DNA from 2 places in the Chromobacterium sp. CCUG 76385 genome. Region 2 is predicted to be linked to the other one. Evidence: riboswitches for the same ligand, from Rfam matches in the RefSeq annotation. Region 2 holds a riboswitch; the other holds the start of a gene.
The links. Region 2 has a riboswitch for glycine ahead of gcvT (glycine cleavage system aminomethyltransferase GcvT). Riboswitches for the same ligand answer to the same signal wherever they lie in the genome.

Region 1 (6,462 bases), on a different contig from region 2:
GCCGTTGAACAGGGGCAGGCCTTGCAAGCGGGTCAGCAGGAAGGAATCGGCCCAGGCGGGCGGGGCCAGGCAGGCCGCCAGCAGGGGCGGCCAGGTGTGACGCAGCATAGCTTTCTCCTTTGTCTTGCGATGCCGGCTGTGCCGCCGGCTTGATCGCGCCGCGCGTCAGCCGCGCAGATAGCTTTCCGCCAGCCGCGCCCACAGCGAGGCGCCCACCGGCAGGGCCTGGTCGTTGAAGTCGTAGCCAGGGTTGTGGACCATGCAGCCGCCGCGGCTTTCGGTGCCGTTGCCCAGCAGCACGTAGCAGCCGGGTTTCTTTTCCAGCATCCAGGCAAAATCCTCGCTGCCCATCATCCCTTGCGGCGGTTGGATCAGTCGTTCCGCGCCGGCTTGCTCGCGGATCAGTTCCGCCATGAAGCGGGTTTCATCGGGCGTGTTGACCAGCACCGGCGCGATGGTGCGGTAGTCGATTTCCGCCGCTACGCCGTAACTCTGCGCCTGCAGCTGGACGGTTTCATGCAGCCGCTGTTTCAAGGTGGCGTGGACGTCGCGGCTGAGCGCGCGTACGGTCAGCTTCATTTCCGCGTGTTCCGGAATCACGTTGTGCGCCTTGCCGGCGTGCAGCGCGCCGACGGTGACTACGCCGGCCTCTGTCGCCGGAATATTGCGCGCCACCAGGGTTTGCAACGCCATCACGATGGACGAGGCGGCGACGATGGGGTCGCGGCCGAAGTTGGGCATCGCGCCGTGCGCGCCCACGCCGGTGAGGCGAACATCCACGCTGTCGGACGAGGCCGCCATGGCGCCTTCCTTCAGTGCGAAACAGCCGACAGGCAGGCCCGGCGCGTTGTGCAGGGCGTAGACGGCGTCGCAGGGGAAGCGCTCGAACAAGCCGTCTTCAAGCATGGCCGGCGCGCCGCCCAGGCCTTCCTCCGCCGGTTGAAAGATCAGATGCAGCGTGCCGTTGAAGCGCCGGGTTGCAGCCAGGTATTGGGCGGCGGCCAGCAGCATGGCGGTGTGGCCGTCGTGGCCGCAGGCGTGCATCTTGCCGGGCTGGGTGCTGGCGTAGGAGAGGCCGGTGGTTTCCTGGATGGGCAGCGCGTCCATGTCGGCGCGGATGCCGAGCGCGCGCGACCCTGCGCCTGCGCGCAGCGTGCCCACCACGCCGGTCTTGCCGATGCCGGTTTGCACCTCATAGCCCCATTCGCGCAGCTTGGCGGCGACCAGCTCGCTGGTTTGCCGCTCCTCGAACCCCAGCTCCGGATGAGCGTGTATTTGGCGGCGCAGCTGGATGAACTCATCCAGGCTGTTCAGGATTTCCGGGAGGATGAAAGTATCGTTTGCCATGGCTTGGTCTCCTGGTTGAAAGGTGCCGAACCATGCTAGGCAAAACTATTTGCGCTGAATAAGCACAAATATTGATAGCCATAACCATGAGTTATCCACGTGAGTCCACTCAAGCAACATCAACTGCGGGCCTTGGTCGCCGTGGCGGATCACGGCAGCATCAATGCGGCCGCGCGCGCGCTGTGCGTCACGCAGCCTGCCATCACCAAGGCGCTGCGCGAATTGGAGGCGGAGCAAGGCGTGCCCTTGTTGCTGCGCAACTCCTGGGGCGTGACGCTGACCGATGCCGGACAGACGCTGCTCGGCCATGCGCGTCTGGTGATACGGGAGCTGGAGCGGGCGCAGCAGGAAATGGATAGGCTGCGCTCCGGCCGCGAGAGCAGCCTGCGCATCGGCCTGACCCCGCTGGCCGGTTTCGAGATTTTGCCGCAGTCGTTCGCGGCCTTCCGGCGCGCCATGCCGCAGGTGCGGGTGGATTTCCTGGAGCAGGATGGGAAACAACTGCTTGAGGGCCTGCGCAGCGGGCAGCTGGATTTCGCGCTGGGCGCCTTCTCCACGCCGCCGGACGATCCATTCGTGCGGGTGGAGCGGCTGTGCGAATCCCCATCCGGCTTTGCCGTCCGCGCAGAAAGCCCGTTGCGGCATGCCGCCGCGTTGGCGGAGTTGCGGCAGGCGGAGTGGCTGCATACCGATCAGAGCGGCCAGTACGAAAGCTTTGTGCATGGCATGTTTGCGCGCGAAGGACTGGCGCCGCCGGAGCGAGTGACTTGTTGCACGTCCAATGTCTTACTGTGTGGGCTGCTGATGACGATGGATGCCGTGGTGCCGATGTCCAATCAGGCCTTGCAGGCCACGCTGACGGCGCAGCGTTTTGTAGAGCTGCCGCTTAAGCAGCGGCCGCCGAGGCTGAGCCTGCTGCTCTTGGTGCGGGAGGGCGCGCTGCTGAGCCGGGCCGCGGAATGGTTCATCGCCCGCATTCGCGAGGCGCAAACCGTTTGAATCGGTTTCGGCCATGCCGACTTTGGGTCTTTTTTTGTTCGCATCGCATGCCCTATGCTGAATCGTGAAGTTTCAGGGAGCGCATCATGCCGAAGATATTGGCGGGGTGCCTGCTGGCCTGCGCATGGGCAATCGCCCATGCCGCGCCGGTCACGGTGGCCGCCGCCAGCAATACTGAGCCGGCGCTGAATGAGATCGTCAAAAAATTCACGGCGAAGACTGGCGTAACGGTAAAGGTGGCTTATGGTCCCGCGGTGGCGCTGGCCTCGCAGATTGCCAATGGCGCCGCGTACGAAATCTACATCTCGTCCAGCGAAGAATACACCCATAAGCTGCAGGCGCAGGGGCGCTGTCTGGAAGAGCCGCGCATCTTTGGTTTGGGTTCCCTGGTGCTATGGTCGCTGGCGGCGGATTTTCATGAGAGCGGCTGGCTGGAGTGGCTGCGCCAAGGCAGAGGCAAGATCGCGCTGCCGGATCCCGAGTCCAGCATTTATGGCCAGATGGTTTTATACAGCTTGAATCATTACCAACTAGCGGAACGCCTGCGCCCGCGTTTTGTCAGGGCGCCGGATGTGGCCCATGCCGCCGAAATGGTGGCGTCCGGCAGGGTGGCGGGCGGTTTCGTTTCCAAGTCTCAGGTGCTGGAGCGCTCACGTTTGGGCAAGGGGCATTGGGTAGAGATTCCGCCGGATAGTTACCCGACTATCCGGCAGACGGTGGCGCTGCTGACGCCGGCGGCAGGCCATCCGCAAGCCCGGCAATTGTTCGATTACCTTTTCAGTCCCGAATCGCAGAAAATCTGGCGCGCGTATGGCTATGCCAAACCTTGAGACGCGAATCATGCGCCATGGGGCGGCGCGCATCGATGTCCGCGTCACGCCATGGCTTGCTATGCGTGACGCAAACCACCCCGCCTAAGCGGGGTGGGGGTGTCAGTGATGATCGTGGCGGTAGGCGAAAACCGGCAGCTGCCACTCGCGCCACAGCGCGGTCATGCGCAGCGCCAGGCCGAAGGCGAAGCTGGCGGCGATGTTCCAGTCGTGCGGAACCTCCAGCGCGTTCAATCCCAGGTAGAGGATGGCCACCAAGAGCGACACGCTGGCGTACAGCTCGCGGCGGAACACGATGGGCACGCGATTGCACAGGACATCGCGCAGAATGCCGCCGGCGATGCCGGTGATCATGCCTGCCATGACCACGATGACCGGGTGATAGCGCATGCCTAACGCGACATCGCAGCCGATGATGGTGAACGCCACCAGGCCCAGCGCGTCCAGCACCAGGAATAGCCGGTTCAGATGGCGCATGAAGCGCGCGGCCAGCACGGCCGCGATGCCGCCGGCCACCACCAGCAATACGTACTCCGGGTGTTGCGTCCAGCCTATCGGGTAGCGGCCGAGCACGATGTCGCGCACGGTGCCGCCGCCCAGCGCGGTGAGGAAGGCGATGACGGTGACGCCGAAGATGTCCATGTGGCGGCGGCCCGCAGCCAGCGCGCCGGTCATCGCTTCCGCGGTGATGGCGATCAGATAGATCAGGCTCAGCATGGCAAGCTCCCGCGCGCGACGGCGGCGGATGGGCATGAAAAAGGGAAAAGAATGTCTACTGGCGCGGGCAAAAGCGCGCGGCCGATGGCAGGTGCGGACAAGGCAGTCTCCTGGGTGGATTCCGGGTTGCGGAACAGCCTCTCCCCTTGTCCTTTTACCTGAGAGTTGCATGGCCGGCGGCCACTTGCCCCTTCGGTGGACCGCTCGCGGCGGCCTCTCTCCAATCGGCTTGAATCAATGGTGCACTGCGGTACTGCTTGCCTGAGCGATTATGGGAGTTTGCGTCTTCGGCGGGGGCGGCGCCCCTCTCTCCCGCAGCGCGTCAAATATTAGCTATTGCTGTTTGAATAGTCAATATTCAGAACCTATTGATGATCATTTTTCTGCATGGAGCAATTGCGGCGGAGGGATGGCGGGGAGGGGATGGGAAATCAGTACGAAGCGACGCTAACCAAGCCGCGAAAGGGTTTGAGGTGTGTTGGCGATAAAACCGGAGCGCCTGTCGGCGCTCCGGCGTGGCGCGTCAGGAGTCCTTCTGCTGCTTGGCGGCGGCAGCCGGCTTGACGGTTTTGGCTGCGGCAGGCGCTTGGCCGTTGGCCTTGACTGCGGGCTTGCGGGCTGGCGCAGGCTTGGTCGCCGGTTTGCGCGTGGCGGCGGTCTTGGCCGGCGCCGGCTGGATTTCAGCCTTGGCCGCCGGGACGATGGGTTGGGCCGGAGCCGGCTTGACTGCAACCGTTTCCGTCGCGCGAGGGGCGGCCGACTGAATCACGGCCTTGTCCAGAATGGCCTTGCGGTCTTGTTCGGACAGCCCAAGCACATTGGCCGCCTGCTCCAGCCGTTGTTGTTGCTCCGGCGGAATGTCATGGCGATTCACCAGCAGCAGGTCGCGCACCAGCATCCAGGCCTGGTGGCGGATGTGCTGGTCGGGCAGCAGCGTGCTCAGGCCGTTCAGCGCGCGCTGGTGATCGGCGCGCACCAGGGCGACCTGTTTGCGTACGGTATCCTTCAGCTGCATCAGCGTCAGCGGATATTCGCGCTGCACGCCGCGCATGGTGCGGCGGATGGCGTTGAATGGCCGTTCATCGATGACGCCCATGCCGATGCCGACATAGACCAGCAGCCGGATGAAGCCATCAGCCAGCGTGCCTTGCTCGAAGCTCGGGTCCAGCGCCTCGCGCTTCAGGCGCGCCAGCTCGCGGCTTTCCCAGGTGAGCGCCTGCTTGCGCTCCTCGCCGGCGGGCTGCACGCCGACCAGCGTGGCCAGTTGCGGCGATTCGTAAATCCCGCGGAATAGTTGTTCCTGGGCGGCGTCGCGCAGGTCGCGGTAATGATCCAGCGACTGGACGATGAAGTCAGACATCCGTTCCTGCCACTGCCACAGCGGATTGTCCGTGGAAACCGGGCGCCGTTGTTCGCGCACCTTGGCGGCGAGTCCGGGCAGCCACCACAGCCAGGGGTTCTTCGGCGAGATCAGCGTGCGCTCGAAGCGGGCGGGATGCAGCTCGCGCAGCAGGCGGGCGCTGGCCTCGTTGCTGAAGGCGCGCACCACGGGGGACAGATAGCGGTCGTACACGCCCTGGTTGATTTCGGAGACGCGTTTCACTACTTCGAAAGCCTGTTCGTCTTCGCGGCCGTCATCCAGCGCCAGGATGTCGGATACATCGCGGGCTTCGAAGCGGATGATGTAGCGGCCTTCGATGTATTCCTGGCCCGGAGAGTCCGGCGCGATGTCTTCGATGACGGCCTCGTACAATCCCGGCACCAACACGTCTATCAGGTCCAGCGCGCTGGCGAACTCGCTGTGCTCCTTGTTGGCCACGCCGGATGACACAAAGATGCCCAGGTGGCCCACTTTGTTGTGCAGGCAGTAGACGATGGTCTGCTCGTTGTTGCGGATGTCCTCGACGCTGTCGTACAGGTCGGCGATCCAGTTCAGCGCCTGCTGCGGCGGGGTGATGTTATCGCCCCAGGAGGCGAACACCATGATGGGCGAGCGGATGTTGCGCATGTCCACGCGCATCGTGCCGTCATGGCTGGTGATCTTGCCGTGGACCAAATCGTTGCCGACGAACAGCTTCTGGGTGATCCACTCCATCTCCACCTTGTTCAGCAGATAGTGGCCGCCCCACCAGCGTTCGAAATCGAGATAGCGTTGCGGCTCGGTGTCCACCTTGGAATACAGATTGTACGACTTCTTCCAAAGGGTGTTGGCCGGGTCCAGCTTCTCGAAGTTTTCCACCAGATGGGCGCCGTCGAAATGGCCGTTGCCCAGGTCGCCGGCCAGCGAGGCGCTCCAGGTGCCGCCGTTCAGGCCGCCGGCGTAACGCATGGGGTTCTTACCGCGCACGCCGGCCCAGTAGGACAGCGGCGAGCCGGCCAGCAGGATCGGGCCGACCAGGTCCGGCGCCACCGAAGCCAACATGGCCAGCGCCCAGCCGCCCTGGCAGTTGCCGATGACGAAGGGCTTGCCGTCGCTGTCCGGGTGCAGTTCGTTGACGCGCTTGAGGAAATGGCCTTCGGCCTTGGCCACGCTTTCTATGGTCTGGCCCGGCACGGGCTGAGGGAAGAA
Region 2 (6,462 bases):
TTCCGGTTCTCGGCCATAGCGAACTGCTGGCTGGCGTTTTCGCCATCAGTCTGATCTGGATCGTTACCTGGATTAACAGTCGCGGCGCGCACAGTTCGGGCGTGGTGGCGGTGGTGACGACCCTGCTCAAGCTGCTGCCGCTGGCGGCGGTGACCTTCGTCGGTTTTTTCCATCTGAATACCGACAATCTGGCGTTCAATCCTCACCATAAGCCCTTGTTGTCTTCGCTGTCCGCGACCATGGCGCTGACGCTTTGGGCCTTCCTCGGCCTGGAGTCGGCCTCGGTGCCGGCTGGCGATGTCGATCAGCCAGAGAAGACCATTCCGCGGGCCACCGTCATCGGCACCTTGCTGGCTACTGTGCTGTACATTCTGTCGACGATATCGCTGATGGGCTTGATGCCTTCCGATGTGCTGGCGGCGTCTCAGGTGCCGTTTGCCGATGCGGCCCGGTTGATGTGGGGGGATTGGGGTTACTGGCTGGTCGGTTTCGGCGCCGTGGTGTCCTGCTTCGGCGCCCTCAACGGCTGGAGCCTGATGCAGGCGCACGTGCCGGCTGCTGCAGCCAAGGACAAGCTGTTTCCCAGCCGCTTCAATCAACGCAATGCGGCAGGCGTGCCGATCTTTGGCCTGGTGCTGTCCAGCGCCTTGGTCACCATCCTGATGGCGATGAAATACGCTGGCGGCGACAGCGGAGTGAAGATTTTCGAGTTCATCATCCTGCTGGCCACGGCCACCACCTTGTTGCCGTACGCGTTCTGCTCGATGGCGCTGATTGCCATCATGCTGATGCGCGGCAAGGCGTTTGCGCCGCGCGATTACGTGGCGCCGGGCTTCTTCGCCGGCATCGGTTTTGTGTATTCCTTGTGGGCGCTTTACGGCTCCGGCGCGGAGATCGTGATGTGGGGCATGCTGTTGCTGCTGCTCGGCCTGCCGATTTATGTCTGGCAGTTGAAAGAGCGCCACGCCGCCGATTGAGCGGCGGAGGCGGGGGCATGTCAAAGCGCAGCGCGAAAGCCTGCGCTTTTTTCGTTTCCGAATGGTTTTTATTGATAAATATGTGCGCTTATTTTCTTTGAGAAACATTTATTCAGACTGTTTGACATCGAAATAAACTCGGCTTGCCAAGGCGGGGAGATGCCCACCATAATCGGCGAGTCATACAGGAGAGAGCGGCACCCGCGGCCGCCGCCGAAGGCGCAAGCGCACCCGCTAATCGCTCAGGCAAAAGGACTGTATCATCGAGCCGGCGGCCGCCGGCTTGCGCAATCTGGAGAGCGGCGCCCGCGCGGCGTCCACCGAAGGGGCTAACGGCTTATCCGGCCGGAAAATCTCAGGTGCAGGGACAGAGGGGTGTGGTTGATAGAGGCTATCCACACTTTTCTCGAAGGAACCGCGCCATGACGGCCCCGAAACGTACCCCGCTGTTTGAAGCCCACATTGCCGCCGGCGCCAAGATGGTCGATTTCGCCGGTTGGGAAATGCCCATCCATTACGGTTCCCAGCTGAAAGAGCACGAAATCGTCCGCACCGATGCCGGCATGTTCGACGTTTCCCACATGACGGTGATCGACATCACCGGTTCCGACGCCAAGGCCTGGCTGCAAAAACTGATCGCCAACGACGTGGCCAAGCTCGGCTTCGAGGGCAAAGCCTTGTATTCCGGCATGCTGACGCCGCAGGGCACCGTCGTCGACGACCTGATCGTCTATCTCACTTCCTATGGCTACCGCATGGTGGTCAATGCCGGCACCACCGAAAAAGACCTGGCCTGGATGGAAAGCCAGAAGGCCGGTTTCGACGTGGCGCTGAAGGTGCGCCGCGACCTGGCGATGCTGGCGGTGCAAGGCCCCCAAGCCATTGAAAAAGTCTGCGCCATCAAGCCGGAGCTGGCCGAGGCCATCCGCGCGCTGAAAGTGTTCCAGGGCTTGCCGCAGGGCGAATGGTTCTACGCCCGCACCGGCTATACCGGCGAGGATGGCCTGGAAATCATGATTCCCGCCGCGGAAGCCGTTTCCTTCTTCGAACAATTGCTAGCCGTCGGCGTCGCGCCCATCGGCCTCGGTGCGCGCGACACGCTGCGTCTGGAAGCCGGCATGAATTTGTACGGCCACGACATGGACGAAACCGTGTCGCCGCTGGAGGCCGGCATGGGGTGGACCATTGCCTGGGAGCCGGCCGAGCGTAAATTCAATGGCCGCGAGGCGCTGGAAGCGCAAAAGGCCGCTGGCGTGAAAATGAAGCAGGTGGGCCTGGTGCTGGAAGGCCGCGGCGTGCTGCGCGAAGGCCAGAAGGTCCTGGTGGAAGGGGTGGGCGAAGGCGTGATCACCAGCGGCACTTTCTCGCCGACGCTGAAGCACTCCATCGCCATCGCCCGCGTGCCGGCCGCCACCGGTGCTGCCGCCCAAGTGGATCTGCGCGGCACGCTGACCGATGTGCGCGTGGTCAAGATGCCCTTCGTGCGCAATGGCAAGAAAGTATTCGAATAATCGGGCAGCGTCCTTGCGACGACTGCCGTCACCATTGATCCGATCTTAAGCTGGAGAACTTCAAGATGAGCAATATCCCCGCCGAACTCAAATACGTCGAGAGCCACGAATGGCTGCGCCTGGAGGCCGATGGCTCCGTGACCGTGGGCATCACCGCCCACGCGCAGGAACTGTTGGGCGACATCGTCTTCGTCGAGCTGCCCAAGATCGGCAGCGTACTGGCCAAGGAAGAGCAGGCTGGCGCGGTGGAATCGGTCAAGGCGGCTTCCGACGTCTACTGTCCGATCGCCGGCGAAGTGCTGGAAGTGAATGGCGAGCTGGAAGGCGCGCCGGATCTGGCTAATAACGATCCGTACGGCGACGGCTGGTTCTTCAAGATCAAGCCGGCCAATGCGTCCGACCTGGACGGCCTGATGGACGCCGCCGCCTACGCCAAGGAAATCGGCGCTTGATGTGATACGCCCCTGAGTCGCAAGACACAGGGGCGTTTGTTTTTTAGCCACGAAAACCACGAAAAGACACGAAAGATAACAGGAAGCCTATTTCGGCTTCTCTCAGAGTGAGCGGCTTTTCGGCTTCGCGTCATGCCGTTCGTGTCCTTTCGTGGTTTTCGTGGCAAAAGAAAGGTTTTGTTATGTCTCTTGCCGAACTCTTCAATCGTCACGAATTCCTCTCCCGCCATATCGGCCCCAATGACGCCGAGCGCGCCGAGATGCTGGCCGCCATCGGCGCGCCGTCCATCGATGCCCTGGTCGACCAGACTCTGCCGGCCGACATCCGCCTGAACCGCCGCCTGGACCTGCCGGCGCCGCAGCCGGAAGCCGAAGCGCTGGCCGCCTTGAAGGCAGTTGCCAGCAAGAACGTGGTCAACAAATCTTTCATCGGCCTCGGCTACCACCCGGTGCTGACGCCCACCGTCATCCTGCGCAATGTGCTGGAAAATCCGGGCTGGTACACGGCGTACACGCCGTACCAGGCCGAGATCGCCCAGGGCCGTCTGGAGGCGCTGCTGAACTTCCAGCAGATGGTGATCGACCTGACCGGCCTGGAAATGGCCAATGCGTCGCTGCTGGACGAAGCTACGGCCGCCGCCGAGGCGATGGCGATGGCCAAGCGCGTGTCCAAGTCCAAGTCCGTCAGCTTCTTCGTCGACAGCCGCGTGCTGCCGCAGACGCTGGACGTGATGAAGACGCGCGCCAAATACTTCGGCTTCGAGCTGGTGCAAGGCCATCCGGAAGAGGCCGGCAACGGCGACTACTTCGGCGCGCTGTTCCAGTATCCGGGCGAGGCCGGCGATCTGATCGATCTGACCCCGCATATCGCCGCCGTCAAGGCCAAGGGCGGCATCGTCGCCGTCGCCGCCGACGTGATGGCGCTGGTGGCCTTGAAATCTCCGGGCGAAATGGGCGCCGACATCGCGCTGGGCAATACCCAGCGCTTCGGCGTGCCGATGGGCTTCGGCGGCCCGCATGCCGCTTATTTCGCCTTCAAGGACGAGATGAAGCGTTCCGCGCCGGGCCGCATCATCGGCGTGTCCATCGACGCCAAGGGTAAGACCGCGCTGCGCATGGCGCTGCAAACCCGCGAGCAGCACATCCGCCGCGAGAAGGCGAACTCCAACATCTGCACCAGCCAGGTGCTGCTGGCCAATATCGCCGGCCTGTATGCCGTCTATCACGGCCCGGAAGGCGTCAAGCGCATCGCCGCCCGCATCCATCGCCTGGCCGCCATCTTCGCCCACGCGGTGCAAGCCGCCGGCGGCAAGCTGGCGTTCGACCGCTTCTTCGACACGGTGCAGGTGGACGCCCCTAAAGCTGACGCCATCTACGCCGCCGCGCTGGCCGCCGGCTACAACCTGCGCCGCGTCGGCAAGACCGTGCTGGGCGTGGCTTTCCACGAAGCCGCCACCGAGGCGGACCTCGCCAAGCTGATCGAGCTGTTCACCGGCAAGCCGGCCGACATCGCCGCGCTGGACGCCGTGGCCAAAGAGGCCATCCCGGCCGCGCTGAAACGCGAGTCGGCCATCCTGACCCACCCGGTGTTCAACACCCACCATAGCGAGCACGAGATGCTGCGCTATATGAAGAAGCTGGAAAACCGCGACCTGGCGATGAATCATTCGATGATCTCGCTGGGCAGCTGCACCATGAAGCTGAACGCCACCAGCGAGATGATCCCGATCACCTGGCCGGAATTCGCCAATATGCATCCGTTCGCGCCGCGCGAGCAGACCGTGGGCTATCTGGAACTGATCGAGGGTTTGCAGCGGCAGTTGAAGGCGATCACCGGCTTCGACGCCATCTCCATGCAGCCTAACTCCGGCGCCCAGGGCGAGTACGCCGGCCTGTTGGCCATCAGCCGCTACCATGAGTCGCGCGGCGAAGGCCATCGCAATATCTGCCTGATCCCGCAATCGGCGCATGGCACCAACCCGGCCACCGCGCAGATGATGAATATGCAGGTGGTGGTGGTGAAGTGCGACGAGGCCGGCAACGTCGACGTGGCCGACCTGAAGGCCAAGGCCGAACAGCACGCCGCCAACCTGGCCGCGCTGATGATCACCTATCCGTCCACCCACGGCGTGTTCGAGCAGGCCATCCGCGAGATTTGCGAGGTGGTGCATGCCCACGGCGGCCAAGTGTATATGGACGGCGCCAACCTGAACGCCCAGGTGGGTCTGACCCGTCCGGCCGACATCGGCGCCGACGTGTCGCATATGAACCTGCACAAGACCTTCTGCATCCCGCACGGCGGCGGCGGGCCGGGCATGGGCCCGATCGGCTTGAAGGCGCACTTGGCGCCGTTTATGGCCAACCACGTGGTGGCTTCGGTGCCGGGCGCGGAGGAGGGCCAGACCGCAGTCTCCGCCGCGCCGTTCGGCTCGGCTTCCATCCTGCCGATCTCGTATATGTACATCGCCATGATGGGCGCGGAAGGCATGAAGCAGGCGACGGAAAACGCCTTGCTGTCGGCCAACTACCTGGCCACCCGCCTGGCCGAGCACTTCCCGGTGCTGTATACCGGCGTCAATGGCAGGGTGGCGCACGAGTGCATCATCGATCTGCGTCCGCTGAAGGCCGCCTCCGGCGTCACCGAAGTGGACGTGGCCAAGCGCCTGATGGACTACGGCCTCCACGCGCCGACCATGAGCTTCCCGGTGCCGGGCACGCTGATGATAGAGCCGACCGAATCCGAGCCCAAGGCCGAGCTGGACCGCTTCATCGCGGCGATGGCGTCCATCCGCGCCGAGATCGACCAGGTGCAGAACGGCGCATGGCCGGCGGACAACAATCCGCTGGTCAACGCGCCGCACAGCAAGGCCGACATCGCCGGCGACTGGGACCGCCCGTACAGCCGCGAGCAGGGCCTGTTCCCGCTGCCTTATGTGCTGGAGAACAAGTTCTGGCCGAGCGTGAACCGCATCGACGACGTTTATGGCGATCGCAACGTGCAGTGCAGCTGCCCGAGCATCGACAACTATCAGTAAAACTCGTCTCCTGACTGTAAACGACCCCGTCCGGCGCGCGGCCTGACGGGGTTTTTCTTTATCTTGTTGGCCATCGTTTAAGTGTAAATACTTAGTATGTGTATCTAAGTAGTAACAATTTCCCATAAGAACTATTACTAGTAAGTAGTTTCCGCCTGCCGATGATTTGTCTTGTCGGCGCTTGTTTTTGGGAGTGCGTGAGCAGGGGAATAAATATGGGTGCCGCGGATTTTGATGGTTTTTATCGCAGCAATGCGTCGTTCTATGGGGACCGGCCAGCCCTGTCCCTGATTTATTATCTAGATAAGTACAATGTGAAAGGAGAGGGCGTCGGACTGGACCTGGGATGCGGCCAAGGGCGCAATGCCCTGTATCTGGCGCGCCGCGGTTTTTCCATGCGTGGTCTGGATCAGTCTGCGGAGGCGGTGGCGCGTCTGAGCGGGCTGGCCGACGAGCTGCAACTCGACGTCAACGGAGGCGTGGCCGA

Region 1: it holds a riboswitch for glycine, as region 2 does, so the genes downstream of both, QUG01_RS00835 (trimeric intracellular cation channel family protein) here and gcvT (glycine cleavage system aminomethyltransferase GcvT) in region 2, are expected to answer to the same signal.

The regions. Positions count from the first base shown of each region.
Region 1 is NZ_JAUCGU010000001.1:177,948-184,409, forward strand. Features, by position in the region: gene QUG01_RS00815 (porin) at 1-108, opposite strand, end outside; gene QUG01_RS00820 (M20 aminoacylase family protein) at 166-1,347, opposite strand; gene QUG01_RS00825 (LysR family transcriptional regulator) at 1,447-2,346, shown strand; gene modA (molybdate ABC transporter substrate-binding protein) at 2,433-3,176, shown strand; gene QUG01_RS00835 (trimeric intracellular cation channel family protein) at 3,279-3,893, opposite strand; glycine riboswitch at 4,030-4,127, opposite strand; glycine riboswitch at 4,132-4,218, opposite strand; gene QUG01_RS00840 (DUF3141 domain-containing protein) at 4,417-6,462, opposite strand, start outside.
Region 2 is NZ_JAUCGU010000002.1:22,774-29,235, forward strand. Features, by position in the region: gene QUG01_RS01935 (amino acid permease) at 1-977, shown strand, start outside; glycine riboswitch at 1,153-1,245, shown strand; glycine riboswitch at 1,260-1,358, shown strand; gene gcvT (glycine cleavage system aminomethyltransferase GcvT) at 1,400-2,488, shown strand; gene gcvH (glycine cleavage system protein GcvH) at 2,554-2,940, shown strand; gene gcvP (aminomethyl-transferring glycine dehydrogenase) at 3,123-5,975, shown strand; gene QUG01_RS01955 (class I SAM-dependent methyltransferase) at 6,191-6,462, shown strand, end outside.